3 regions of the Ruegeria sp. D1(2025) genome follow, and region 3 is predicted to be linked to each of the others. Evidence: riboswitches for the same ligand, from Rfam matches in the RefSeq annotation. Region 3 holds a riboswitch; each other region holds the start of a gene.

Evidence for each region. Region 3 has a riboswitch for cobalamin ahead of ACR1XU_RS13950 (hypothetical protein). Riboswitches for the same ligand answer to the same signal wherever they lie in the genome.
Region 1: it holds a riboswitch for cobalamin, as region 3 does, so the genes downstream of both, ACR1XU_RS10810 (DUF4198 domain-containing protein) here and ACR1XU_RS13950 (hypothetical protein) in region 3, are expected to answer to the same signal.
Region 2: it holds a riboswitch for cobalamin, as region 3 does, so the genes downstream of both, ACR1XU_RS19545 (DUF1636 domain-containing protein) here and ACR1XU_RS13950 (hypothetical protein) in region 3, are expected to answer to the same signal.

What each region holds. Positions count from the first base shown of each region.
Region 1 covers NZ_JBQFPO010000003.1:284,699-288,962, forward strand. The annotation lists gene ACR1XU_RS10800 (winged helix-turn-helix domain-containing protein) at 1-985, opposite strand, end outside; gene ACR1XU_RS10805 (LacI family DNA-binding transcriptional regulator) at 990-2,015, opposite strand; cobalamin riboswitch at 2,374-2,573, shown strand; gene ACR1XU_RS10810 (DUF4198 domain-containing protein) at 2,703-3,488, shown strand; gene cbiM (cobalt transporter CbiM) at 3,495-4,106, shown strand; gene ACR1XU_RS10820 (cobalt ABC transporter permease) at 4,103-4,264, shown strand, end outside.
Region 2 covers NZ_JBQFPO010000011.1:33,192-37,455, reverse strand. The annotation lists gene cobN (cobaltochelatase subunit CobN) at 1-1,581, opposite strand, end outside; gene cobW (cobalamin biosynthesis protein CobW) at 1,585-2,640, opposite strand; gene ACR1XU_RS19545 (DUF1636 domain-containing protein) at 2,637-3,017, opposite strand; cobalamin riboswitch at 3,112-3,319, opposite strand; gene ACR1XU_RS19540 (hypothetical protein) at 3,806-4,141, shown strand.
Region 3 covers NZ_JBQFPO010000005.1:170,230-174,493, forward strand. The annotation lists gene ACR1XU_RS13940 (DNA polymerase III subunit gamma/tau) at 1-1,585, opposite strand, end outside; gene ACR1XU_RS13945 (phosphatase domain-containing protein) at 1,756-2,259, shown strand; gene ACR1XU_RS13950 (hypothetical protein) at 2,261-2,668, opposite strand; cobalamin riboswitch at 2,756-2,976, opposite strand; gene ACR1XU_RS13955 (alpha/beta hydrolase family protein) at 3,142-4,050, shown strand; RNA gene ffs (signal recognition particle sRNA small type) at 4,050-4,148, opposite strand; gene ACR1XU_RS13965 (bifunctional 2',3'-cyclic-nucleotide 2'-phosphodiesterase/3'-nucleotidase) at 4,188-4,264, opposite strand, start outside.

The DNA.
Region 1 (4,264 bases), on a different contig from region 3:
CGTAGGTTCTTTTGGGTGCGGGCACAAACACTTCGATCCTGTAGTGAAACCCGAACAGGCGTTCGGCGCGGTTTCGATCCCGCAGCATCGGGTCAAACGGGCTGAGCACGCGAATCCTGCCCGGTGGCGCGGGCAGTTCACGGGCCTCTTCAACCAAACCCGGGCGGGAAAACACTTTCCTCTTACGCCCATCCGCGCAACTGATTTCGACTTCCTCAATTGCGCCGTTTTTCTGGGCCGCGGCGCACCAGTCTTTCGCCTCGGCCGCGCCGACCGTATCCCAGAACGCAGCTAGTTCGCCCGATGTTGCAAACCCCAACCTGTCCAGGGCGGCGTTGCACAGCCAGTCCACCGTTCCTTCGGCATCGCATGGTGCATGACCGGGGCACAGATGAGTTTCGATCACCCGTTCGGTCAGGTCGTAGCGTTTCTGAAAGCCGTCCCGGCCAATGACGGTCAGCGCGCCCGAGCGCCACAAGAACTCCAGCGCGGTTTTGGACGGGTGCCAGTCCCACCAGCCGCCCGATCCTTTCTTTTCGTCCTTTCCCACATCGGACGAGGATACCGGACCGTGATCGCGGATGTGCAGCAGAACCGAGGCGAACTGTTGTTCAAATCCATCCCGCCGCCAATTCTTCCAGCGGGCTTTCAACAAATCGGCGTCGCGCTGAAAGCGCAGGTGCCAATGCCGGTAGAACTCCATCGGAATAACGGCGGCGTCATGTGTCCAATGCTCGAACAGCGCCCTGTCCCGTTCATACAGGCGCTTCAGATGTGTGCTGCGATAGGTGGACCTGCGCGAAAACAGGATCATGTCATGGGCGCGGGCCACGGTGTTGATACTGTCCAACTGAACAAAACCAAGCCGTCGGATCAGGTCCAGAAGATCCGCGCCCTTTGCGCTGCCCGACGGGGTTTCGGACAGCAAGTGACGATCCATGAACGCCGCACGGGCTGTCCGGTTGTCCAGTTTCGGCAGTGCCAAGACTCTAACGCCGCTTCAGTGTGTCGCCGTAGCTGATTTTTGGCGTCAGTGTCACGCGGGTTTCAATCTCGGCTTCCGGGTCGGCCAGCTGTGCCGCGATGATCCCTGCGGCCTGACGGCCAATTTCCAGCCGGCAGGCATCCATGGTTGCCAGTTTGCGAGGCAGACCTTGCAGCAGTTCGACATTGTTGAACCCTGCCAGCCCGATTTGACCAGGGATGTCTATCCCCTGATCCAGCAGGTACAACAGCCCGCCAGCGCCGATCATATCATTGGAATAATACAGAAAATCCAGTTCCGGCGACCGTTCCAGCATCGCCTGCGTCATCTCGCGCCCCTTGGCCAGTGCCGACCCGCCCGAGTAGAACTCGCGGTCCTCGATCTCGATCCCGTGTTTGCCCAGAACCTCGGTAAAGCCTTCGAATCGTTTGCGCGCGCGGTGGTCCAAAGGCATCTTGGTCCCCATGAAACCGATATGCTGGTATCCGGCCTTCAGTATGGCCTGCGCCATTTCGCGGCCGGCACGGCGGTGCGAAATGCCGACCATCGCATCCACTGGTTTGCCGTCGGTATCCATGATTTCGACCACCGGAATGCCCGCGGAATCCAGCATCGCCCGGGCCGCTTCCGTGTGTTCCAGACCCGCGATGATCACGCCCGAAGGCCGCCACGAGAGCATCTCGTAAAGGACCTTTTCCTCTTTTTCCGGCAAATAATCGGTCACGCCGACCACTGGCTGCAATTCGGTGTCTTCCAGCACCTGATTGATGCCGGTCAGGACCTCGGGGAAGACCATGTTGGACAGTGACGGGATGATGACAGCGACCAGATTGACCCGGCTGGATGCCAGCGCACCCGCAATTTTGTTGGGCACGTATCCCAGCTCTTTTGCGGCGGCCAGAACCCGTGTTCGGGTCGCATCTGATACATCACCCCGATTGCGCAGGACCCTGCTGACCGTCATTTCGGATACCCCCGACGCTTCCGAGACATCGCGAAGGGTAAGCGGGCGTTTTGTTTCTGTGGTCACGAGGCACCTGCACTGTTGTTTTGCCCGATGGTAGCGTGAACACGGCGGCAAATACAACAACTCTGCTTCTGCATCGAGCGCTGGGCCGGTCGGACCTTTTGTGCATCGGAGCGACCCTACATATTTGCGGCGAGTTCAATTTTAAACGCGAGTCAACGCCCGCAGTTTCAGGCCTAAAAATCTCAAGTCCGCGAACTGAACCGACGACTATTGAACGCGGAAAGATATCTAAGAAAATACACACACTCGCGGTGGCGCATACCAAACCGCGTAGCAAGCGCGAACATGCAATTTCTGATTTCGCAAATGGCCCATGCAACGCCGCAATCAATTGTTGACCGTGTCTTACATATTCTGGCATGAACGGGCCATGTTCGGTTCCGGGGACATCCTCGGAAGCAATAGGGAATGCAGTGCGGCACATTTCGCCAACTCTGCAACTGCCCCCGCAACTGTAGGCGGCGAGCGCGGCTGATAATGCCACTGGGGTATCCCGGGAAGGTTAGTTTAGCGCTTTGACCCGCAAGTCAGGAGACCTGCCGAACATGCGCCCTTGGAAGGGGCGTTCATCATCGGCGACGGGGTGTGCGCCGGATCTGTTTGCCCGACAAGGCAGATGGCTTCGCGTTCCCCATCGTCAAAGCAGAATTGTGCCGGGGAAGGCGCGACGTGAGAAGGACTCGATTTGTGAAAAAACTGCTGGTGGCTGCAACGGCTGCTTTGGCGATGCCTGCATTGGCGCAGGCCCATTTCCTGCTGGAATATACCGACGACACGATGATCGAACGCCCCGGTGACGTTCCGGTCAAACTGGTTTTCTGGCACCCGTTTGAAGCTGGTCACGTGATGACCCTGGAAAGACCGGAAGAATTCTTTGTAATCCACAACGGTGAAAAAACCGATCTGATGGATACGCTGGAAGAAACCACTTTTGAAGGACCGGACAACATCGCCAAAGCGTTCCTGGGCTCGATTCAGGTTAAACGCTCGGGTGACTATGTGGTGGTTACAGTTCCTGCGCCTTACTACGAAGAATCAGAGGATATCTATATCCAGCAAATCACCAAGGCTTACCTCAACCGAAACGAACTGCCGACCGACTGGGATCAGCCGCAGGGGCTGGCCACCGAGATTCTGCCGCTGAACAAACCTTACAACATCATCGCCGGGTCAACCTTTACCGGTCGCGTGTTGAGCGAGGGACAGCCCGTCGCCGGCGCAGAAATCGAAATCGAGTACATCGCCGCAGCACCGGACATGACCGGCACCGGCGCGAAGGACGCCACCGTGTCCCCATTGCCGGGCGGCGCGTTGGTCGCGATTTCGGATGACAACGGATATTTCACTTTTGGTGTGCCAAAAGCCGGGTACTGGGGCTTCGCCGCTTTGGGCGTGGGTCCGGAAACCGAGCATGAAGGCAAAGAGCTGAGCCAGGATGCGGTCATCTGGATCCGCGCCTGGGATCTGGAGTAAGCCTGAATGCACGTCGTCGACGGAGCCCTTTCAAACCCTGTCGTGATCGGCGGTGCGGTCGCCGCGGCTGGCGGGATCGCATTGGGCCTGAAATCGCTGGATCTGGATCGCATTCCCACGGCGGGCGTGTTGTCGGCCAGCTTTTTTGTCGCCTCGCTGATCCATGTGCCGATTGGCCCGTCGTCTGTGCATTTGATTCTGAACGGTCTGGCCGGGCTTCTGCTCGGCTGGGCCGCCTTTCCGGCCCTTTTTGTCGGCTTGCTGCTGCAAGCCGTGTTCTTCGGTTTTGGCGGATTGACCGTGCTGGGGATCAACACGGTGAATATCGCCCTTCCGGCGGTGTTGACCTGGATGATCTTTGGTCGTCTGATCGCACGTGGCTCGCCTGTTCAGGGGGCGATCTGGGGCGGCATCGGCGGTGCGTTTTCGATCGCCGCCACGACGGCTTTTGTCGCGGTCTCGCTGGCGCTGTCCGGCGATGAGTTCCTGCCCGCTGCCAAGCTTGTCTTTTTCGCCCACATTCCCGTCATGGCTATCGAGGCCGTGCTGACAGGTTTTGCCGTTCTTCTGGCCCGCAAGGTCAAACCGGAACTTTTTGTAAAGGTTGCGTCCACATGAAACAGTTGATCCTTGTTTGTACGCTTGCTCTCGCCCCGCTCCCGGCTCTTGCGCATAAGGTTATTGCAGGCGTTTTTCCGGCAGGCGACGCAATCGAAGGCGAGCTGGGGTTTTCCAATGGCGATATGGCCGCAGACCAGGAGGTCATCGTCTATGGC
Region 2 (4,264 bases), on a different contig from region 3:
GTCGGCGTGCAGGCTTTTGCGCAGCCAAAGGTAAAACGCGACATAGCTGTGACGCGGTGTGCGCGAAAGGTCGTGATAGTCGTCATCGCGCAGTTCAGGCGTGCCACGTTCGGGTTGCAGCGCGACCAGCGCCTTGCCCCGGTGCAGCGCGGTAAAATGAAACGCGCCATCAACAAAGGTCGGATCATCCTCGGGCTTGCCCCAGACTGTTTGCAGGTCCGTATTCAGTTGATCTGGCAAGTGTGCAAGCGCGGCCAGGTAATCTTCGACCGACCAGGCAATCCGGGCGCCCAGCAATGTGTCGGCGATCGGTTCGGCAGGGGCTGTGTCGTACCCGGCGCATTGCAAATCTGACAGCATCGCTTCGGCTGACGCCAGCGCATCAAGGCCCACCGCATGGGCCATCTGCCAGTCCTTGCCGGGATAGGTGGACAGGACCAGAACCGGCACCTGTTCCGCTTTGGGCCGGTCGTTCAGATTCAGCCAGCCGGTTACACGATCAATGATCGCTTCGATCCGTTCAGGTTCAGCGCGGTGGGCAAAGCGGGAATACTCCAGGTGCGGATCGCGTTTGCCCGGTTCCTTGAATGAAGCGATGCCCGCCGAGATCCGCCCATCCACTTCGGGCAGCACGACGTGCATGGCAAGGTCGGCGGGGGAAAGACCGCGTTCGGCCTCGGCCCACGCTTTGCGGCGTGAAGTTGCCAGAGCGACCTGGAAAACCGGCACACCCGCCGCGTCAAGCGGAGAGGTTCCCGACGCGCCTTTGCCGGAGAAGGACGTGGCATTGATGATCGCCGAAGGTTCCAGTGCAACGATGTTTCGGCGCATCCAATCGGCGGCGGCGGGTGCTTTGAGAGAAGGGGCGAACATGCCCATTGCCTCGAACCCACGCGCACGCAGGCTGTGGATCAGGGCGGCGACCGGGGCGGTGTCGGCGGAGGTCAGGTAGGCGCGATAGAAAGTGACGATGATGCGTTTCGCATCGTTCGTAAATGCGGCTTCGACCGGGGTTACGCCGCGGACAGGGCACCAAACACCGCATTCGGGAAGGGTTTTGGCCCCCAACACCGGTCCGGCGTAAAGCCCCGCCGCCAAGGCCATCTGCGCCAAAGCGGCCTGCGCCGCGACCTCGCCGCCGGTGTCGCACAGATGTGCCAGCCGCCGCAGGGTCGAGACGGGCAGGGTGGAATAGTCGTCCAGCCGGGTATCCTCGCGCCCGTCGGCGGGCAGAACCGCCAGCGCGATGCCTTTGGCCTGCGCCAGCGCAAGAACCTGCTGCAGCCCGTAGGACCAGTAAGGCACCCCACCAATCAGGCGGATCAGGATACCTTTTGCACCGTCAAGCGTCTGTTCCACATATGTGTCAACGGACAGAGGGTGCTTCAGCGCCGTCAGATTGGCCAACCGCATCGTCGGCATTCGCCCTTCCGGCCCACCGCCGCGATGCCAGCCTGCCGCGAAAGCACCGAGATCGCTGTCCGAAAAGGACAACATCACCAGATCCGCCGGGCTCTGGCCCAGATCGGTCGGGGTCTCGGTTTCTTCAAGCCCGTGGCTTTCGCGGAAGACGACGTGCATGGCTTACTCGGCGGCCTCGGTCACACCCACGAGGATATCCCGGATTTCGGCCTCTTTGATGTCGTCGTGCTCGGCAATGACCACAAGACGCGAGCGGCGCTCCTCGCCGGGTTCCCAGGGGCGGTCGTACTGATGACGCACCCGGGCACCGACAGCCTGAACCAGCAGACGCATCGGTTTGCCGGCAACTGCCGCATACCCCTTGACGCGCAGGATGTTCAGTTCCCTGGCCAGACGTTCGATCTTGGCAACCAGATCGAGTGGGTCACTTTGCTCCGGCAGTTCGACGATGATGCTTTCGAAATCGTCATGTTCGTGGTCGTGGTGACCGTCGTGATGCGACGGACGCGCGTCCATGTCATCCTCGGCTGCAGCTTCCAGACCGAGCACGACGCGGACGTCTACGACGCCTTCGGCAACCTCTACGACGGGCAGCCGGCGCGGGGCCTCAGCTGCGATGACCTCTTTGGCTTTGGCAACACCCGCTGGCCCGGCCAGATCGGGCTTGGTCAGCAGGATGATATCGGCGCAGGATATCTGATCCTCGAACACCTCGGACAGAGGCGTTTCGTGGTCGATCGAGTCATCGGCCAGACGCTGGGCGTCCACGGCTTCGACATTCGGAGCGAAGCGACCTGCCGCGACCGCCTCGGCATCGGCCAGAGCGATCACGCCGTCCACAGTGATTTTCGAGCGGATATCGGGCCAGTCAAAGGCTTTCAGCAGCGGCTTGGGCAGGGCGAGGCCGGAGGTTTCGATCAGAATGTGATCGGGGCGCGGGTCCAGCGCCATCAACGCCTCGATGGTCGGAATGAAATCATCGGCCACGGTGCAGCAGATGCAGCCGTTTGCCAGTTCCATGATGTTCTCTGCCGGACAATCGGGAATGGCGCAGGATTTCAGAATATCGCCATCGACGCCCACGTCGCCGAATTCATTGACCACGACCGCCAGACGTTTGCCCTGCGGGTTCTGCATCAGGTGCTTGACCAGCGTTGTCTTCCCCGAGCCCAGAAAGCCGGTGATCACAGTGACGGGTAATTTCTCAAGAGTGCTCATTTCAGGGCTCCAATCGGGGGAATGCGGGAGGCGCAGTTTTTGCGGAAATGTTCGGGGCGCTCGCGCCATTTGACCAAGCCGTCCTCGGTCGCCAGATATTTGGTCGCACCGTCGACAATGACGTCAACGTGTTCGGCTTCGTTCAGGTTCTCATAGACAAAGGTCCAGCGACCCGGTCCACCGCGCAGCACGATCGAGCAGCCCTGATCGCAGTTCGACAGGCATTCGACGGGTTTCAGCGTGATGCCTTCGGGCAGGTCGGCCTGTTGCAGCGCTTTGTGCAGCAATGTGCCGGGGCGTTTTTCATCATCCTCGACGGGCAGTCCACGGCGGCACGTGGTACAGACCAGCAACTCGACTGGTGCGGTCTCGGTCATGTCTCTCATCCCCCCAAATCCTCTTCGCGGGGGACGGGGTTTCATGCGGGCCACGCGTCTGCACATGGACCCGACACCGGAACACCCCGCCCGGTTTCTTCTTCGGGTGCTGGCAGGTCTCCCGGCTTGCGGATGTCAGAGGCTTGCTCTGGCAGATGTCCCGCCTTCCCGGCCTTTCGGCCAGTGGCTATGGGCACCCTCTCCGGTCACGGTCGCGGGGGCGGCTGCGTTTGACGGAAAAACCGCTGACGCATTCCCTTTTCATCCATCCAGGGATGGACACCAACGGGTCGGACATGCGGCACAGGCGGGGGACTTGTCAAGCTTCAGGATGCGCGGCTTTGCCGCCGGAAGGAAAAAGCGACCTGAGGTGGTCACTCAGCGGCATCGCCGGGCGCTTGCTGCGCCGGAAAACCTGCGTGATTGAGGGGGTCCGTCTGATCTTCGCTGGCTTTGGAAGGGGTCGGCGGGACCCGGACGGGCGGGGCAGATTCGGCTTCAGAGCGACTGGGGCAGGCCGTGTGTGGACGTTGCGGCGACCAATCGACCGTCATCTCCGAGCATCGCTAAACCGAGGGATTGGGGTTTCGTTGATTAAGTAACCGCCGTTCCGACCGGCTCGAGATACTCCATTTCAGTATTCGCGCAAGACCCGGCAAAAACGACCGCTTCGAGATCAAATCTGATGGCCGTCTTGCCGTGCACAGAGTAGCCAGAATTTTTGCAAAATTATGCCTCAAACTGTCCTTAGCGGGCGTCGGCGAACAGAATATGCCAGGAAACAAAAAATGAAAAAGTTAGCAGCTTTTCTTGTGTTCTTACCCGTCGCTGCAGTTGCGGAAGACCGGGCGTTCGAGTGTGAAGCGCCGGATGCAAAATATCCGGAAATGGCGGCCAAGCTGGTCAAATACGAAGGCCAGAACAAAGGGCATATTACCATTGGTGATATCGACAATAAGGCTGAGGTGTATCCCGGCCTCGACACCCTGACTTACCTGTATATCGGTGACGGCTTTACCCTGAATTACAACGTGAATCTCAAGACTGGCACGTTTGACTATTCGGCTTCGGGCAGCAAATCCGGATGGGGCAAAGGCAGCTGCAAGGAAGTTGTGGCCCAGTAATTCGCTAATGCCCGATCTGCGGGTTGGGCCTTTCGGTTGCCGAGAAAAGTACTTGCCTGGTTCCGTCCGGAGGCCAATGTAGTTGGCCGAGGACGGAACCCGGTAATAAGCGGCCGATCCGGT
Region 3 (4,264 bases):
CCGCATCGCGGATCTCGGCGATCGTGGCGGCTTCGCCATCTGCCACGATGGATACGGCCCACCGATTGCCTGTCCAGCGCTGCAGCGCCGTACCCAGCCGTTGGGCAAGGTCTGTCGGGGCATGATCGGTCGGTGTAAATTCGATCCGGCCCGGTGAGTAGGACATCAGCCGCACACCGTTTTCGACCTCGACCAGCAGCTTTACGTCCCGGTTTGTCCGGATCAGTTCGACCACATGTTCGAAGGTCGGATAGCGCGCCAGAGCAGTTTGGACGTCCTGTGCCAGGGCCGCAGTCGGCGCGCCGGCGGGACCGTGTGGAGCGGAAACGTAGGAAGACCTTGCCGATGCCTGAGGTTGTACCGGGGCGTGCGAGGGTACGGCCATGCCTCCACCGGGGCCTCCGTTCGGCGTGGGTGGAGGTGCGTCCTGCAAACGTTTGATCAGTTCTTCCGGGCTTGGCAGGTCGGCCACATGGGTCAACCGAATGACGGCCATTTCCGCTGCCATCATGGCGTTTGGTGCGGCTGAGACCTCTTCGAGCGCTTTCAGCAGCATTTGCCACATGCGGGTCAGGACACGCATCGGCAGGGCTTCGGCCATTTGCTGTCCGCGTGCGCGTTCGTCGGGCGAAACGGTCGGGTCCTCGGCGGCGTCTGGCGTGATTTTGACCACGGACACCCAATGGGTGATTTCGGCCAGATCGCGCAGCACGGCTAGCGGGTCGGCGCCCTCGGCGTACTGAGCGCTTAGCTCTGTCAGAGCCCCCGCCGCGTCGCCGCGCAGGATCATGTCCATCAGGTCCAGGACGCGGCCCCGGTCCGCCAGACCCAACATCGCCCGGACCTGATCGGCACTGGTTTCCCCGGCCCCGTGCGAGATCGCCTGATCCAGCAGCGAAGTTGCATCACGCGCCGAACCCTCGGCCGCCCGGGTGATCAGCGCCAGTGCGTCCTCTGCGATCTGAGCGCCCTCGGCGGTGGCGATCTTGTTCAGAAGACCGATCATGTCCTCGGGTTCGATCCGGCGCAGGTCGAAGCGTTGGCAGCGCGACAGGACCGTCACCGGAACCTTGCGGATTTCGGTGGTCGCGAAGATGAATTTCACATGTTCGGGCGGTTCCTCAAGCGTCTTGAGCAGCGCGTTGAACGCGCTGGTCGAAAGCATGTGAACCTCGTCGATGATATAGATCTTGTAGCGTGCGCTGGCGGCACGATAGCGGACGCTGTCTATGATCTCGCGGATGTCGTTGACGCCGGTGCGGCTGGCGGCGTCCATCTCCATCACGTCGACATGGCGGCCTTCCATGATCGCCACGCAATGTTCGCATTGGCCGCAGGGTTCGGTCGTCGGTTTGCCGTCGCCATCGGGGCCGATGCAGTTCATGCCCTTGGCGATGATCCGCGCCGTCGTCGTTTTGCCGGTGCCGCGGATGCCGGTCATGATGAAGGCCTGCGCGATCCGGTCTGCCTCGAACGCGTTTTTCAGGGTGCGCACCATGGCATCCTGACCAACCAGGTCGGCAAAGGTTTCCGGGCGGTATTTGCGGGCAAGAACCTGATAAGCGGGGCTTGGCGTGTCGGTCATTTCTGCTCTGTCGGATTCGTATCAGAAGTGCAGCGTAGAGTGCGCCGCCGCCTGCGTCCACAGCCGGTTCGCGAAATTCATTTGGGAATGCTTCGGGATGCGCGTAAAAATGAAGGTGAAAGCATTTTTGACCGGATTCTTGTGCGTAACGATTAAGGAGGGCGCGTTGCATGTCTCAGATGATTATTCATGCGCTGCAGGTCGGAGGAGGTACTCTGGCCCTGACATCAATGCCGGGACGTGGGGGTAATTATGCCCAGGACCTGAATGCGATTTCCGACTGGAAACCAGGTCTTGTCATTTCAATGACGACCGAAGTCGAGATGCTGCAGGACGGCGCGCGTGACTTCGGAACCGACATTCAGGCGCGCGCCTGCCGCTGGGTCCATCTGCCGGTCGAAGATTTCGGTGCACCCCCCGACGCCGTGACCGCGCGCTGGCCCGATGTAAGCGCGGCCGTCCGCCATGCCCTGTCAGGGGGCGGGCGCATTCTGGTGCATTGCCGGGGCGGCTGTGGCCGGTCCGGAATGGTGGTGTTGCGCCTGATGGTCGAATGCGGCGAGCAACCGGGTGCAGCCCTGAAACGGTTGAGGGCGGTGCGGCCCTGTGCGGTTGAAACAGATGCACAACTGGCATGGGCCACGCAATTGATTCCGGCCAGCGCGGACCCGTAGCTTAGGCCGACAAATGTCCGGCCTGGGCCGCCACTTGGCGACCTGCCAGGGCCGAAGCTTCAAGCATGGCGCAGGGCGGGTCCGACAGAATTGCGGACGGCAGCGCACGGAACTCTGCGCAGAACATCATGTCTGCATAATCCTCCAACCTGTCGCCCGGAGTTTCCTCATTCGTTCCGCAAAACACCCGGATTTTGTCTGGCCGCGCGTGGAACCGGGCCATGCACCCTTCGGGGCAATGGGCAAGCTCGCTGCTGCCTTCAATGGCGAATTGCGGGGTTGCGGCCGGGCCGGCGCTTGCCACGGCGCGCGTCAGAGCCCGCGCCATTTGCGCCAGTGCCGGACAGGGTTTGCCGGTGCGCTGGCACACAGTGGCAGAAAATTCGTGTGTCCTTGTCTTCCAGATCATAATGCGCCCTCCGCGCGCGGCGCGGGGCAAGGATCAGGTGTGACGGGGCTATGCCATCAGGACCTGCCCGGACACCCCGCCCGAGTTTCGGTTTCAGTATCGATGGCAGGTCTCCTGACTTGCGGGTCATCGCTTTGCCGACCTTCCCAGCCTTTCGGCCAGTGGTGTTTCGGCATTGCTCACCGCTTACAGTTGCGGGGGCAGTCTCGGCCTTGGTTCCTTCCGGCAATGCCAGACAGAACCGCACCGTGTTCCCTTTTCATCCCGGCCCGTTAAAGGGCGCGGAAACCATCTCCTCATCGCTAGCGGTTGCCGGGTCCCCGAGTCAAGCGCATTGCGCGGGCCGAGGCATTTGGTCCGATGCGTGGTCGGGAAAGCGGACGTTTGGTCATGTTTGCACCGGGTTGACTTGAGCGGGCGACTGGCCTGACAGATAGGTGAACTGAACTGTTCAGTTGAGAGCGGAGCATGATATGTTGGACATACAGGAACAGGTCTTGACCGAAGACATACGATTTCCCTCCGGGACGGCTATGCTGTCGGGTCGCCTGTACCTGCCTGTTGCAGCGCCTGATATCGTAGTTGTTCTGAACAGCGCGACCGGCGTTCCCCAGGACTATTATCAGCATTTTGCCCGGTGGCTGGCGGAAGAGCAGGGCATTGCCTGTCTGACCTATGATTACCGCGATTTCGGAAAATCGTTATCGGGGCGTCTGAAGGATTCGCGTGTCACCATGTCCGATTGGGCGCTGATCGATATTCCCGCGGCCCGGGCCGAGATGCGACGGCGATTCCCAAGTGCGCGGCAGTGGACCATTGGTCATTCGCTGGGGGGTATGCTTGAGCCATTGCAATCGGATGTGGATCAGATCGACCGGATGATTTGTGTGTGTTCAGGCCTGGTTACGTTGTCGGATCATCCCTGGCCCTACAGGGGGCTGGCCGGAATCTTCTGGTACGGGCATGCGCCTTTTGCAGTTCATGTGCTGGGGTATCTGCCCGGCAAGGCCATTGGGTTTGGTTCGGACCTGCCGTCAAAGGTCTACTGGCAATGGCGAAAATGGTGCACCTCGCCGAACAGCTATCTGCCTGAAATTGGCCAAAGCCTGCCCGCAGCGACCTGGCCGCGGGCCGGTGGTCCGGTTGACCTGTTTGCGATTTCGGACGACCAGATGGTGCCTGAAAATGCGGTCTGGAGGCTGGCCGAGCTATACGGCCCGGACGCCAACCGTCATGTGCTTGAACCAAAGGATTTCGGGCTGAAATCCATTGGCCACATTGGTGTTTTTGCGCGCAAAAACAAAGCGGTCTGGCCGAGGCTGATCGAGTCTGCGGAGCAGCAAGTCCGTTCCGACCGGAAAGATGTGACGATTGCGGGATGAAGTGAGAGGTTGGACATCGACCCAAGCGGGGCTCGTTGTGGCTGCTTCCTTCCGGACCTGACCAGGTTGGCGAGGCGCTCGCCCGCGCCAACCTCTCAATCGTCGATATAGGGAAGTTGCGCCAGGAAGACAACCCGTCAGAGTGACAGTCTGATCCGCAGAAAGCCTTCCGGGTCATGCCCCAGCACATGCGGATCGTATGCGTCCAGTTCGG